2 regions of the Paenibacillus rhizovicinus genome follow, and region 1 is predicted to be linked to the other one. Evidence: predicted binding sites of a transcription regulator. Region 1 holds the regulator's gene; the other holds the start of a gene.
The links. Region 1 encodes CtsR, which represses protease genes until heat stress. Its sites were predicted from a motif close to ATGGTCAATAAAGGTCAAACA; they were not measured.
Positions count from the first base shown of each region.

Region 1 (7,888 bases):
CGGTAGGGTGAATAGCCCGAGGGGGCCGCAGTGAAAAGGCCCAAGCGACTGTTTAGCAAAAACACAGGTCTGTGCGAAGCCGTAAGGCGAAGTATACGGGCTGACGCCTGCCCGGTGCTGGAAGGTTAAGGGGAGTGGTTAGCCGCAAGGCGAAGCTATGAACCGAAGCCCCAGTAAACGGCGGCCGTAACTATAACGGTCCTAAGGTAGCGAAATTCCTTGTCAGGTAAATTCTGACCCGCACGAATGGCGTAACGACTTGGGCGCTGTCTCAACGAGAGATCCGGTGAAATTTTAATACCTGTGAAGATGCAGGTTACCCGCGACAAGACGGAAAGACCCCATGGAGCTTTACTGCAGCTTGATATTGGACTTTGGTACGATCTGTACAGGATAGGTGGGAGCCTTGGAAATCGGAGCGCCAGCTTCGATGGAGGCATCGTTGGGATACCACCCTGATCGTATCGGAGTTCTAACCTGGTACCGTGATCCGGTACAGGGACCGTGTCAGGTGGGCAGTTTGACTGGGGCGGTCGCCTCCTAAAATGTAACGGAGGCGCCCAAAGGTTCCCTCAGAATGGTTGGAAATCATTCGTAGCGTGCAAAGGCATAAGGGAGCTTGACTGCGAGACCTACAAGTCGAGCAGGGACGAAAGTCGGGCTTAGTGATCCGGTGGTACCGCATGGAAGGGCCATCGCTCAACGGATAAAAGCTACCCTGGGGATAACAGGCTTATCTCCCCCAAGAGTCCACATCGACGGGGAGGTTTGGCACCTCGATGTCGGCTCATCGCATCCTGGGGCTGAAGTAGGTCCCAAGGGTTGGGCTGTTCGCCCATTAAAGCGGTACGCGAGCTGGGTTCAGAACGTCGTGAGACAGTTCGGTCCCTATCTGTCGTGGGCGTAGGAAATTTGAGAGGAGCTGTCCTTAGTACGAGAGGACCGGGATGGACGCACCGCTGGTGTACCAGTTGTTCCGCCAGGAGCATCGCTGGGTAGCCAAGTGCGGACGGGATAAGCGCTGAAAGCATCTAAGCGTGAAGCCCCCCTCAAGATGAGATTTCCCAGTATGTAAGACCCCTTGAAGACGACGAGGTTGATAGGTTCGAGGTGGAAGCGCAGCAATGCGTGGAGCTGACGAATACTAATCGGTCGAGGGCTTATCCAAGAACATCTCGTTTCAGCTAATGCAAGAAACCTTCGCAAAGGTTCGTATCCAGTTTTCAGGGTGTAAGTGCTCTGAGTAAGCATAGCGCATTCCGACCAGGAAGACGCCCGTTTGGTGGCGATGGCGGAGGGGAACCACGCGTACCCATCCCGAACACGACCGTTAAGCCCTCCAGCGCCGATGGTACTTGGACCGCAGGGTCCTGGGAGAGTAGGACGTTGCCAAGCACGATGAACCGACTGCATAGATGCAGTCGGTTTTTTGTTGTTTATAAATCTTTTTCGCACGGTTAATCATATAGTGATATACACAAGATGAACGGAATGTTGTGGATAAGCCTCATACTGCGTATAAATAGGCAAGAACCGCCCAAGCTAGTAAGGTAAGGGGTTCATCAACAATCGTTGCGGCAAGCCGCTTGACCTTTTTGGGAAATTGCGTATAATGGAGTCAAGGTCAAAGAAAGTCAAAGTCAATTTAACTAAAAACTTTGACGATTTCGATTTCTTGAAATCCTAGCCGCTATTAAGTTGCTATTTCTAAGGCTAATGCGGATTTCTCGAAAGTGAAACGTATCGCGCCTTTAAGTCAGAGCGAGCCGTTTCATCTTGACCGCAAGAGTGGTTTGGGCAATTTAGGGAGGTTGGCGAAATGCGCAACATTTCCGATCTCATCGAGCAGTACCTCAAGCATATGCTAAAGGAAAGCCCCGGCGGTGCAGTGGAGCTGCAGCGAAATGATTTGGCGGACCGCTTTTCCTGCGTGCCCTCCCAAATCAATTACGTCATCAGTACCCGCTTTACACTGGAGAAAGGCTATTTCGTGGAGAGCAAACGCGGCGGCGGCGGATATATCCGTATTCAACGCGTTGAACTGCCAACGTTGTCCGCTCTTCAGGAACACCTTGTCCAGACGATCGGTGAGCAAGTGGATCAGGATACGGCGGAAGGGGTTATTTATCAGCTGGAGGAAGAGAAGCTCATTTCCCGGAGAGAAGCGAATTTGCTTCGGGCGGCGGTTTCCCGCGATTCCTTGGCTGTGAAGCTCCCGCTGCGCGACGAAATTCGTGCTCGGCTGCTTCGGGCAATGCTCGTTACACTGCTCATGAAGTAGGCTGCGCAGCCTTGCAAGAGGAGGGATAGTGCGGAATGCTTTGTCAGGAATGCGAGAAGAAGCCGGCGACGCTTCATTTTACGAAAATCGTGAACGGGGAGAAGACGGAGTTTCATATATGCGAAGCTTGCGCACGCGAACGGGGAGAAGGTATTCCCGGAACGGCGAACGGATTTTCCATTCACAGTCTATTGTCGGGTTTGCTCGATTTTGAGCAGGCAAGCGCGATGAACGGCATCGGCGCAAAGCCGCAGCAGCAGCTGAGGTGCGACAATTGCGGACTGACGTATACGCAATTCAGTAAAATGGGTCGATTCGGCTGCAGCAACTGCTACGTCCAGTTCGGCAACAAGCTGGATCCTATTCTCAAGAGAGTGCACGGCAATACGACGCATGTCGGTAAAATTCCGAAGCGTGCCGGCGAACAGATTCAAGTGAAGCGTGAAGTCGAAGTGCTTCGGCAGGATTTGCAGGCGCGAATCGAGCAAGAGGATTTCGAGAACGCAGCCCAGATCAGGGATCGAATTCGCGAACTTGAACGCAATATAGCCGACGCTCAGGAAAGGCATGGTTAGGAAGGTGGTTCATTGTGTCGAAGCGGTCTTATGTTGAAGAAGCGCTGAGCGACTGGATGAAAGGCATCGGTCCTGAAGCCGACGTAGTCATCAGCAGCCGGATTCGCATCGCCCGCAATTTGACGGGACATCCGTTTCCGATGCTGGCAACGAACCAGCAGGCGAATGACGTGATGGAACAGCTAACCGCGGTCGCTGACTCCGGGAAGCTGCATGATTACGGTCCATTCGAGACGGTTCAATTGTCGCAGCTGAACGAGCTTGAACGAAGGGTGCTCGTAGAGAAGCATTTGATCAGCCCGAATTTGGCCAACGAGTCGCGCAGCGGAGCCGTGATGCTCAGCGAGAACGAAGCGGTCAGCATAATGGTGAATGAAGAGGATCATTTGCGGATCCAATGCCTGTATCCAGGCTTCCAAATCAAGGAGGCATGGGGGCTTGCAAGCCGCATTGACGATATTTTTGAGGAAGAAACCGATTATGCGTTCGATGAACGCAGAGGTTACTTAACCAGTTGTCCGACTAATGTCGGCACGGGTATCCGCTCATCGGTAATGATGCATCTGCCGGGGCTGGTGCTTACCCAGCAAATTAACCGAATTTTGTCGGCCATCACGCAAGTCGGTCTGGCGGTTCGGGGCATTTACGGGGAAGGCAGCGAAGCGACCGGCAACCTGTTTCAAATTTCGAATCAGATTACGCTCGGGCAATCCGAAGGGGAAATCATCGAGAATCTGCACAATGTTGCCCGCCAGATCATCGAGCATGAAAGGGCCGCCAGGAACCGGCTGCTGGAAGATTCCAGAATCCGGCTTGAAGATCGCATACAGCGTTCTTACGGCATCCTGTCCCATGCCATGATCATGGATTCCAAGGAAGCGGCGCAGCGGTTGTCCGATGTTCGATTGGGGATTGATCTTGGCTTGATTCGCGATGTGACGCCGCAGGTCATGAATGAGATGATGGTATTAACGCAGCCTGGTTTCCTTCAACAGGTGTTCAATGAGAAAATGTCGCCTGAACTGCGGGATATCCGGCGTGCGGAACTTATTCGCAATCAATTGCACAGTGAATCTGATCATGGGGGTGTGTGAACATGATGTTTGGAAGATTTACCGAACGGGCACAGAAGGTGCTCGCATTGGCGCAGGAAGAAGCCGTTCGTCTCGGTCACAATAATATTGGTACGGAGCATATTTTACTCGGTTTGAACCGAGAAGGGGAAGGAATTGCGGCGAAAGCTTTGATCGGTCTCGGACTCAGCCTTGAGAAAATTCAAGACGAAGTCGAATCGCTCATCGGCCGCGGTCAGGAACAGCCTACTAACATCGCGTACACGCCGCGTGCGAAGAAGGTCATCGAACTTTCGATGGACGAAGCGCGCAAGCTGGGCCATACGTATGTCGGCACGGAGCATATCTTGCTCGGTCTGATTCGCGAAGGCGAAGGCGTTGCGGCACGCGTACTCAATAATCTTGGCATCAGCCTGAACAAAGCCCGTCAGCAAGTACTGCAGCTGCTTGGCAGCAGCGAAGCGGTATCGAGCAGCCACGGAGCGCCGGCTAATGTCAGCACTCCGACGCTCGATGGACTCGCACGCGACCTGACGGCGTATGCCAAAGACGGCAATCTGGATCCGGTTATCGGTCGGAGCAAAGAAATCGAGCGCGTGATTCAAGTGCTCAGCCGCAGAACGAAAAACAATCCGGTTCTGATCGGGGAACCAGGGGTCGGTAAAACGGCCATTGCCGAAGGTCTTGCCCAGAAGATCATTGCCGGCGAAATTCCGGAAACGCTTCGCGATAAACGCGTCATGACGCTCGATATGGGCTCTGTAGTAGCCGGAACGAAATATCGCGGCGAGTTCGAAGATCGCCTCAAAAAAATTATGGACGAAATTCGCCAAGCCGGAAACATCGTCTTGTTCATCGATGAGCTGCATACGCTGATCGGGGCAGGCGGAGCGGAAGGAGCGATCGATGCATCGAACATCTTGAAGCCGGCGCTTGCCCGCGGAGAGCTGCAGTGTATCGGTGCTACGACGCTGGACGAATATCGCAAATATATCGAAAAGGATGCCGCTTTGGAACGCCGTTTCCAGCCGATTACGGTCGACCAGCCGTCGCCGGAAGAAGCGATTCAAATCCTGCATGGCCTTCGTGATCGCTATGAAGCGCATCACCGGGTGAAAATTACGGACGAAGCGATCGAGCAAGCCGTAAAACTGTCGGACCGTTATATTACGGACCGCTTCCTCCCGGACAAAGCAATCGACCTTATCGACGAGGCGAGCTCCAAAGTACGCTTGAAATCGTACACGGTACCGCCTAATCTCAAACAGCTGGAGAACCGTCTGGAGGATATCCGCAAGGAGAAAGACTCCGCCGTTCAAAGCCAGGAGTTCGAGAAAGCAGCGGCGCTCCGCGATACGGAACAGAAAATTCGCGAAGAGCTCGACGTAACGAAGAATCAATGGAAAGAAAAACAAGGCCGCACGGATTCCGAGGTAACGCCTGAAGATATCGCGCAGGTCGTGGCAAGCTGGACCGGCATTCCGGTTTCCAAGCTGGCCGAGGAAGAAACGCAGCGCCTGCTCAAAATGGAGGATATCCTCCATGACCGCGTCATCGGTCAAAGCGAAGCGGTCAAAGCGGTATCCCGCGCGATTCGCAGAGCGCGCGCAGGCTTGAAGGATCCGAAGCGTCCGATGGGCTCGTTCATCTTCCTCGGTCCGACCGGGGTCGGTAAAACCGAGCTGGCACGCGCGCTCGCTGAAGCGATGTTCGGCGACGAGAACGCGGTCATCCGCATCGATATGTCCGAATACATGGAGAAGCATTCCACATCAAGACTCGTAGGAGCGCCTCCAGGTTATGTCGGCTACGAAGAAGGCGGCCAGCTGACGGAGAAAGTTCGCCGTAAACCGTACTCGGTCGTGCTGCTCGATGAAATCGAGAAAGCACATCCAGAAGTCTTCAACATTTTGCTGCAAGTGCTGGAAGACGGACGCTTGACGGACTCCAAAGGCCGCGTCGTCGATTTCCGGAACACGCTGATCATCATGACGTCGAACGTCGGTGCCGACCAAATCAAACGCAATTCCTCGCTCGGCTTCACCGCCGCGCAAGACTCGGGACGCGACTTTAACATCATGAAGGATAAAGTGCTGGCCGAGCTGAAGAAGAGCTTCCGTCCGGAGTTCCTGAACCGGATCGACGAGACGATTGTATTCCATTCGCTGGATCAAGAGCATATCGCTCAAATCGTCACGCTGATGTCCGATGAGCTTCGCAAACGGCTGCGCGAGCAAGAAGTGGACTTTACGCTTACGGATTCGGCGAAGGCCTTCCTGGCGAAAGAAGGCTTCGATCCGCAATACGGCGCGCGTCCGCTGCGCAGAGCGATTCAGAAGCATATCGAGGACCGTCTCTCCGAGGATCTGCTGATGGGCAAAATCTCTAAGGGCCATACGCTTATCATCGATGAGCAAGATGGCGGTTTGACTGTTACGCATGTCGACAGCACGCCTGCTGCCGAAGAACCGGCAACTAAATAAACGATGTACGCATACCCTTCATCATGCTGCGTGAAAGCAGCTGATGAGGGGTATCTTTATGATTACAGACTTGAATCGATTGTCGTGCTGCAACGTAAATAAGATTGCTGGCGGCCGAGTAATCTTTGAAGGAAATTAAGGTTTAATCGCAACGTTAGAAATGGTAAACTTTGAATGATACGTCTTTTGCATAAGGAGCCGCTCATGGCAAAACTTAAAACTAAATTCGCATGCACGGAATGCGGCAACGAATCACCCAAGTGGATGGGGAAATGCCCGGGTTGCGGGCAGTGGAATACAATGGTGGAAGAGAAGGAAACGGTCGTCAAGACGCAAGGTATGGGATCGTCGATCATTCAGACGAAAGAAAAGCCGCGACCGATCATACATATAGAAAGTGGTCAAGAAAAGCGGATTGAAACGACCAACAAAGAGCTTAACCGCGTGCTTGGCGGAGGCGTCGTACCGGGCTCGCTCATTCTAGTCGGCGGGGACCCGGGAATCGGCAAGTCGACGCTGCTTCTACAAACTTCGCATGCGCTGGCCGCCAAGAAACTGACCGTGCTTTATATTTCCGGAGAGGAGTCCGTTCGCCAGACACGGCTGCGTGCCGACCGCCTCGGCGCGTTGTCGGAGACGTTGTACGTTTTGTGCGAAACGAACATGGATCAGATTAACGACGCAATCGAATCGGTCAACCCCGACTTTCTCGTTATCGACTCCATTCAGACGGTATACGATCCTTCCGTGCAATCCGCTCCGGGAAGCGTCTCTCAAGTCAGGGAATGCACCGCGCATTTCATGCGAGTCGCCAAGATCAAAGGCATTGCCACCGTGCTTGTCGGCCATGTAACGAAAGAAGGGGCAATCGCGGGACCGCGGATGCTGGAGCATATGGTGGATTGCGTGCTCTATTTCGAGGGCGAGCGCCATCATACCTACCGGCTGCTGCGGGCAGTCAAGAACCGGTTCGGCTCGACGAACGAGATCGGCATTTTCGAAATGGTGGAGGACGGCCTGCGGGAAGTGAACAACCCGTCGGAGCTGTTCTTGTCCGAGCGGCCCATGGGCGTCTCGGGTTCGACAGTCGTCGCCAGCATGGAAGGCACGCGTCCCGTGCTTGTCGAAATGCAGGCGCTTGTCGCGACCACGAATTTCCCATCGCCGCGGCGGATGGCGACGGGCATCGATCATAACCGGATGACGCTTATCGTAGCGGTGCTGGAGAAACGAATGGGCATGTTCCTGCAGACACAGGATGCATACTTGAACGTGGCGGGCGGCATCAGGCTCGACGAGCCGGCAGTAGACTTGGCCGCCGCAGTGAGTATTGCATCGAGCTTTAAGGATGCGCCGACGAGACCGTTCGACGTGTTCTTCGGCGAGATTGGCTTAACGGGCGAAGTGCGGGCGGTTTCACGCGCGGAGCAGCGGGTGAAGGAAGCACATAAGCTCGGTTTCAAACGCGTAATCATG
Region 1 covers NZ_CP048286.1:4,180,305-4,188,192, forward strand. Annotated here, with positions in the region: rRNA gene GZH47_RS18685 (23S ribosomal RNA) at 1-1,168, shown strand, start outside; rRNA gene rrf (5S ribosomal RNA) at 1,279-1,395, shown strand; gene GZH47_RS18695 (CtsR family transcriptional regulator) at 1,820-2,281, shown strand; gene GZH47_RS18700 (protein-arginine kinase activator protein McsA) at 2,317-2,856, shown strand; gene GZH47_RS18705 (protein-arginine kinase McsB) at 2,913-3,950, shown strand; gene GZH47_RS18710 (ATP-dependent Clp protease ATP-binding subunit) at 3,953-6,412, shown strand; gene radA (DNA repair protein RadA) at 6,617-7,888, shown strand, end outside.

Region 2 (7,888 bases), 880 kb from region 1:
GTGATGCCGCAGGCATCATGCTCGTATCATTGTGGTGCCGCAGGCATCATGCCCTGCCGGGTTCCAGCAGGGAACCGCCATACGCCCTTCCAAGCATCAGCGAAGCGCCGATGCGGCCTCTCAGCCTCTCGAACGGCCCAGAAGTCTCTTGACCTGCCAGTTGCACAGGAGCGCCAAAATGGAAGCTTACGCCCCCGCGGAGCCCCGCAGGGCGGAGCAACAAGGGCGTATGGCGGGTCCCCGTAAACCACCGCGAAGGAGCTACCAAGGCAGCTCCTTCGCCAAACATCGGGTGTCCAGAGGGGGACCCTCGGAATCCCCCTTTGCAAGGGGGACTTAGGGGGATGGTCTCCTCTTACAGACCTTTCGACGCGATATATGCAGCCAGATCAACAACGCGGTTCGAGTAGCCCCACTCGTTGTCGTACCAAGAAATCACTTTAACCATGTTGCCTTCAACTACCATGGTCGACAGTGCGTCGATCGTGGAGGAAGCAGGGTCGCCATTGTAGTCGCTCGATACAAGCGGCTCTTCGGAGTAGTTCAAGATGCCTTTAAGCGAAGTGTTAGCAGCATCTTTCAGCGCAGCGTTAACTTCTTCAACCGTAACGTTAACTTTCAGTTCAGCAACCAGGTCAGTTACGGAAACGTTAGGCGTAGGAACGCGCATAGCCATGCCGTTCAATTTGCCTTTCAGCTCAGGCAGTACAAGGGATACTGCTTTTGCAGCGCCTGTCGAAGAAGGAATGATGTTTTCTGCGGCAGCGCGAGCACGGCGCAGGTCTTTATGAGGAACGTCAAGTACGGATTGGTCGTTAGTGTACGAGTGAATCGTAGTCATCATGCCTTTAACGATACCGAATTTGTCGTTAAGCACTTTTGCGAATGGAGCCAGGCAGTTCGTTGTGCAAGATGCGTTGGAGATAACTGTGTGAGCAGCTGCATCGTATTTGTCTTCGTTAACGCCCATTACGATCGTGATGTCTTCGTTGGAAGCTGGTGCGGAGATGATTACTTTCTTCGCGCCGCCTTTCAAGTGAAGCTCGGCTTTTTCTTTCGCTGTGAAGATACCTGTGGATTCAACAACGATTTCAGCGCCTACGGATGCCCATGGAAGGTTCTCAGGGTTGCGTTCAGCAAAAACTTTGATTTCGCGGCCGTTCACGATCAGCGCGCCTTCTTTAGCTTCAACCGTACCATTCAGTTGACCATGAGTCGTGTCGTACTTAAGCAGGTGAGCCAGTGTGTTAGTGTCTGTCAAATCGTTAACAGCCACGATTTCAACATTCGGGTTGTTCAATGCTGCACGGAACACGTTACGACCGATACGACCAAATCCGTTAATACCAACTTTTACCATTTTTGTTTCCTCCTAGGCATAATTTCATTTATTTCAAGACGTAGATCGCGGACAGCCGGCGGGCCGCCTTCGACTCGTCATGATAACAATTCTGTTCTTACTGTTCTAAGTGTTCGTAGTCTCGCAATCAATCCGGGTTATTATCAATGATCGCCGCGATTTCAAGCGCAGCAGACTCATCCGTTACCAGTACGTCATCATGACCGAAACGCATGACGGCGGCAATGGCTTCGCCTTTGCTCCTTCCGCCCGCGATCGCGATGACGACCTCGGTATCCATAATGTCTTCCAGCCGCAAGCCTGCGGTGAGCATCTTATGGACAACGGCTCCGTTCCGGTCGAAATAATACCCGAACGACTCGGCTAGCGCCCCTTCGGCTTCCATGGCATTCACGACGGAATCGTCCACGCGTCTGCGCCGGGCCATTACCATAGCGTCCCCGATGCCATGAATGACGATGCGGGCTTTGCGAATCACTTCGACGATTTCGCGCACGTTCGGCTCCTGCATCAGGGAGGTATAAGCTTCTTCACCTAAATGATCAGGCACATGAAGCATCCGGTATTGCGCACCCGTCCGTTTCGCCATAGTGGAGGCAATCGTGTTGGCCTGGTAATCCAAGCTTTCTCCTAATCCCCCTCGAGCCGGAACGAACCAGTTCCCTCTGAGCGGGGTCTGAGATGTCAGTTGGTTCGCCACTTGGGCAAGCGTCGTTCCGCCTGTGACGGCGACGACATCGTTGTTGCCCATGGCCTTCCGAAGCACGGAGCAGCCGGCTTTGCCAAGCTCGCGCCTTGTGACAGGCGATTCATCCGAATCTCCCGGTACGATGACCACTTGCTGCAAGCCGAAATGCCTGCGGATTTTCTCTTCCAGCTCGGATAAGCCGAACATGGCTTTGTAGAACGGCTCCATCTCTTCGAGCAAGCGTCTTCCCGCTTCACTGATTCGCATGCCCGCGGCATCGATGATCAGCAGCTCCTGCGCCTTCAGGAAATCCGTTTCCGCTCGGAGTACGCGCTCCGTCATCTCCAGCGATGCGGCAAGAGAACGGCGGCCGATCATATCCGAGAGCATGACCTGGCGGAGGATTAGATACCTTTTGCGCATGACGACAAGCAAATCCGGCAGAAGCTGTTGTTGCATGGCGATAAGAGCGTGCATTATTCAACATCCACTCCTGTTGCAGAAGAGCTGGGTCAATTCGTTGGGACGAAAACGCTAGGGACGTAAATCGTCCCGCCTGATCGTTTTAAGTCCCACCACTATTGTAACCCATTCGATGGAAGGGAGCAAGGTCGGTTTGCTGAATGAAACCGATTACCGACACGATTTACACAAAATTATTTCTCAACCCATGCTTGCTTTTCTAATCGTTATCCTCTATAATCATATTTGCTGTCACAATGCGCCCGTGGTCCAATGGATATGACGTAGGCCTCCGGAGCCTGAGATCGAGGTTCAATTCCTCGCGGGCGCGCCATTAACTTCTATGCATGCTTCAACTACATACAGAGCAAGGGTCTTCCGATTATCGGGAGGCCCTTTTTTCATGCCTCTCTGCTCCCGCCACCTCAACAAGCATCTCCAAATCCGACCCAACGTAACCTTCCGGCCGCACAGGTTTATCGAGCTTCCTCTGCCAGCATGACCGCATTGTATCGCCCATGAGATTCAGGTACTGCGGGCCTTTGCCTGATAATTTGACCTTCTTTGACTTTTGTTTATTTTTCCGCTATGATGGGTTTACACGTTTCACCATCATAACAACCATTACCTTTTTAGGAGGGAATTAAAATGGAATCGATGAATTTCGTACCAATGGTTATCGAGCAGAGCAATCGCGGAGAGCGTGCTTACGACATTTACTCCCGTTTGCTGAAGGATCGCATTGTATTCCTTGGCACGCCCGTCAACGACATGGTCGCCAACTCCATTATCGCGCAGCTGTTGTTCCTTGCGGCCGACGATCCCGACAAAGATATCTCACTCTACATTAACAGTCCTGGCGGTTCGGTCTCGGCAGGTCTCGCTATATTCGATACGATGAATTTCATCAAGCCCGAAGTCTCGACGATCTGCGTCGGTATGGCCGCTTCCATGGGGGCTTTCCTTCTGGCCGCAGGCGCCAAAGGCAAACGTTATGCCCTGCCTAACAGCGAGGTAATGATCCATCAGCCGCTCGGCGGCGCGCAAGGCCAAGCCAGCGACATCGAAATTCGCGCGAAGCACATTCTCAAAACGCGCGATACGCTGAATCGCATTCTTGTAGAGCGCACCGGCCAATCGCTTGAGAAAATCGAGCGCGACACCGACCGCGACTACTTCATGTCCGCAGCGGAAGCCGCAGCCTACGGTCTCGTCGACAAAGTCATCGAGAAGCTGTAAGAACGGTTCTACTCGCAAGCAAAGAGCGTTAATCCTTCCTGGATTAACGCTCTTTTATTTTTGTCGGCGGAACCGGAGTTTCAATTAACATACATTCGACGTTTTGTCAACTATCATTCAACCCGCCGAATGCTTAGGGACGCTACTCTCGAACCATGTTAATATGTACTAAATGATTCCATATCCACCTCGAGTTAGGTTCTCGTATTTGTAAATATATGTTGTTTTGAAATCTATAAAACGGAGTTGCACACGCATGAAACTTACGAATCCATTCGCAAGCGTGCGAAATTTCATTCGATCCAACCACACAAGCACTTCCTATACACCTTATGCGCCTGCGTTCGAATCGAATCTCCAACACGCTTCCACGCATGAACCCGATACCCACAACTTGTTTTTGCCGATGCAGGACAGGTCGTTGTTGCTGCGTCCGCTCAGCGATACTCACTTGATGGAAGTTTATCAAGAAGCGAAGGCCATGCAGCTGTCCGAAGAATTTATCGCCTTGATCGAACATGCCATCGAGCAGCGCGGATTGAGCATCGACGATGAACGCCAATCACTAGCCTAGACCGACTCAGACGCCATCATAAGCATTACGCATAATCAGAGATAGACCGCGCCGTTCGCAAACGGCGCGGTCTATTCTTTCTCTGGCGCTCTTCACCATACAGTGCTCTGTAAGAAAAGGCAGACCCATCTCCTGACCGGAGACTGGTCTGCCTTTATTAATTACTGCATTTCATAGACGACTGTAATATCGGTCGAGATGGTGATTTCTCCGGCTTGGATGGCTGTGCTTGCCGGGGCAGCTGCGTCACTCGCCGCTGCGGACATTTCGTTCTTGTTGTAGAAAATCGGTCCGCTGTTTGCGTCGTTTTGCGTGATAGCCGTCACTTCTTTGACTTGTTTGCCCGCTGCTTTGGCCAGCGTATCTGCTTTCGCTTTGGCATTCGCCATCGCTTTATCCAGCGCCTGCAGCTCGTATTGATCCTGTTTCTCTGTATCGAACTGTACGCCGTCTACGCGATTGGCACCCGAAGCCGACAAATCATCCAGCAGCTTGCCGATGCCATCCAGGTTGCGGGTCGTGACTTGAATGTTGTGAACGGCCAAGTAGCCCTTAATCTTACTCGTGCCGTCCTTGCTGTTGTATTCATATTCCGGCTGCACGGAGAAGCCCGTCGTCTTTACATCCTTCGCCGCCGTTTTGTACGTGTCATACAGCAGCTTCGTGAGTCCCGCGAATTGTGCCGCATTCTTCGATTGCGCCTCTTTCGCCGTTGCCGCTCTCGCTTCCACCGCTACGTTCAAATACGCCACGTCCGGTGCCGCATCGATTTTGCCGGTACCCGCTACCGTAATCGTGCTTTTCTGTGCGACCGAGGGATTGTCTACCGCATAAACCGGCTTGCTGCCATGTCCGCCTGCTCCAAACATTGCGCCTACGCCTACGGCTAGCGCCAACACGGGTACAAGCGCCCATTTCGGTTTCATCATCATCATTCATCTCGCCCCTTTTTACCAAGAATAGGTGTTGCTTACCTATTAAGACGCGCTCTTGTCCGCCAATGTTGCGTAAACGGCCAAGTTTGTTAATTCCCCTGAAAAAACAGAAAAAACCCCCCTGCGGGAGTTTCCTCGTCACCGAAACGAACAGCCTGAAACGGCTGCTCGATCACAATTATTGATTCTCGAGCTCTTCTTTGCTGACCAGGTTGACTAAAGCGGTTACAGCTTGGTCGGCATCCGAACCTTCCGCGCTAATCGTAACCTCAGTACCTGAACTAATTGCAAGGCTCATAATCCCCATAATCGATTTTGCGTTCACTTTTTTATCGTCTTTCTCTACGAAGACCTCGGAAGAAAACTTATTCGCTTCCTGAACAAAAAGTGCGGCCGGTCTTGCATGAAGACCCGTCTTCAGTCGAACGACAACCGGATGCCTTGTCATGGAAACCTTACCCCCTATACGAAATTCATCCCTTACATACATGCAAACGTCATTTTACTCATTATTATACCACTTTTGCGACTTGTACACTAGCCTTTGCCTATCCGTTCCTTAATTTTTCCGCAAGCTCGTCAATTTTACGCAAGCGATGATTGACGCCCGATTTGCTCACTTTACCTTTGAGCATTTCGCCGACTTCCGTTAAATTCAAATCCGGGTGCATCAGCCTTATATGCGCTACTTCACGGAGCTTCTCGGGCAGCGAACTCAGTCCCACTTCCCGCTCCAGCAGCTTGATATTATCGATCTGGCGGACAGCCGCACCGATCGTCTTATTCAAATTCGCCGTCTCGCAGTTTACGATCCGGTTGACGGAGTTGCGCATATCCCGCATGATTCGGACATCCTCGAACTTGAAAAGCGCTTGATGCGCGCCGATGATGCTGAGAAGCTCGATGATCTTCTCGCCCTCTTTCATGTAGAAGATGAACCCCTTCTTCCGTTCGATGCAGCGCGCGTTCAAGTCAAACTTGTTCGCCAGCTCCACGAGCGCCTGACAGTGCTCTTCATACATCGTGGCAATTTCCAAATGGTACGAAGATCCTTCCGGGTTATTCACCGAACCTCCAGCCAAGAAGGCCCCCCGCAAATAGGAACGTTTGCAGCACGACTTGCGGATCATTTCCCGGTCGATCCCTTGATTGAAGACGAATCCTTCCGATACGATTTCAAGCTGACTCAAAATCTCCTGTACGTTGGTCGGGATCCGAACGATATAGACATTGTTCTTCTTCAGCCTCATTTTCTTGCGAACGAGCAGCTCGGTGTGCACCGCAAACTGCTTCTTGATGAGGGAGTAAATCCGTCTTGCGATTGCTGCGTTTTCCGTCGAAATATCGAGGATGACTTTCCGGCTGGATAACGAGACTGAACCGTTCATGCGAATCAGCGCAGACAGTTCTGCCCGCTCACAGCACGGGTCCGCTTCGATGAGCGTCAATTCTTTTTTGGTTTGTCCCGCAAAAGACATGTAACCTCACCTCTTTCGTTGCATCCAATTCTCCACAAGCTGATAAATATGATGACTTAATCTCGCCGCGTCATGCCGCAGATAAGTGCGGAACAAGACGAGCTTGTCGGCAATGACTTCATAACCGCGCCGTTTCACTTCTTCCAAATCCAAATGCACGGCTTTCGCGCCCATTTCGGCGTACTTCTGCTGTACTTGCTCCGGAATTTCACCGTCATTCACGATCACGTAATCGAACAAATGATGTCCGATATGCGCATGGACCGCCGCCAAATGGTCACCGACGGAATAATTATCCGTCTCGCCCGGCTGCGTCATGACGTTGCAGACGAAGATTTTGACCGCGTCCGATTCCACGATGCCCTGCGCGAGCTTCGGCACGAGCAAATTCGGAATGATGCTGGTGTACAGGCTGCCGGGCCCGATCAGAATCGCGTCTGCTTCCCGGATCGCTTCGACTGCTTCTTCCAGCGGCTCGACGTCCGGCGGCTCGATAAAGACCCGCTTGATCGCCTTGCCCGCTTTCGGAATATTCGATTCGCCCGTAATGATCATTCCGTCGACGGTCTCCGCCTTCAGAACGATCGCTTCGCCGGCTGCCGGAAGCACGCGTCCCCGGACGGCCAACACTTTGCTTAACATGCGAACCCCCGAGACGAAATCCCCTGAGATGTCCGTCATCGCCGCCAACATCAAGTTGCCCAAGCTGTGACCCGCGAGACCGGCTCCGGAATTAAACCGATACTTCAGCATGTCGGACAGCAAAGGCTCGACATCCGCAAGAGCGATCAGAACGCTGCGGATATCGCCCGGAGGCGGCATTTGCAGTTCGTTTCGGAGAATGCCGGAGCTGCCGCCATCGTCCGCGACCGTTACGATCGCGGTAATGTCGAGCGGCTTCTCCTTCAATCCCCGAAGCATAACCGATAGACCCGTACCGCCGCCAATGACGACAATCCGAGGCTTCTGTTCTTGTTGTCTACGTTCCGTCATGTTTCGCCTCAGCTCCGATCACGATCTGCATCTCGATGACTGACACGCACGACCTCCGTATCGCTGCTGCCGAGCATGCGGCCCAAATATTCCGCAATGGCGACCGAGCGATGCTTGCCCCCGGTGCAGCCGATACCGATGACGACCTGGCTCTTCCCT
Region 2 covers NZ_CP048286.1:3,303,597-3,311,484, forward strand. Annotated here, with positions in the region: gene gap (type I glyceraldehyde-3-phosphate dehydrogenase) at 356-1,360, opposite strand; gene GZH47_RS14720 (sugar-binding transcriptional regulator) at 1,488-2,525, opposite strand; tRNA gene GZH47_RS14725 (tRNA-Arg) at 2,770-2,844, shown strand; gene clpP (ATP-dependent Clp endopeptidase proteolytic subunit ClpP) at 3,168-3,749, shown strand; gene sda (sporulation histidine kinase inhibitor Sda) at 4,006-4,323, shown strand; gene GZH47_RS14740 (SIMPL domain-containing protein) at 4,485-5,258, opposite strand; gene GZH47_RS14745 (HPr family phosphocarrier protein) at 5,437-5,706, opposite strand; gene whiA (DNA-binding protein WhiA) at 5,807-6,736, opposite strand; gene GZH47_RS14755 (gluconeogenesis factor YvcK family protein) at 6,743-7,729, opposite strand; gene rapZ (RNase adapter RapZ) at 7,738-7,888, opposite strand, start outside.
Region 2: a site for CtsR is predicted at 3,062-3,082, ahead of clpP (ATP-dependent Clp endopeptidase proteolytic subunit ClpP). Genes of this name have one in related genera too.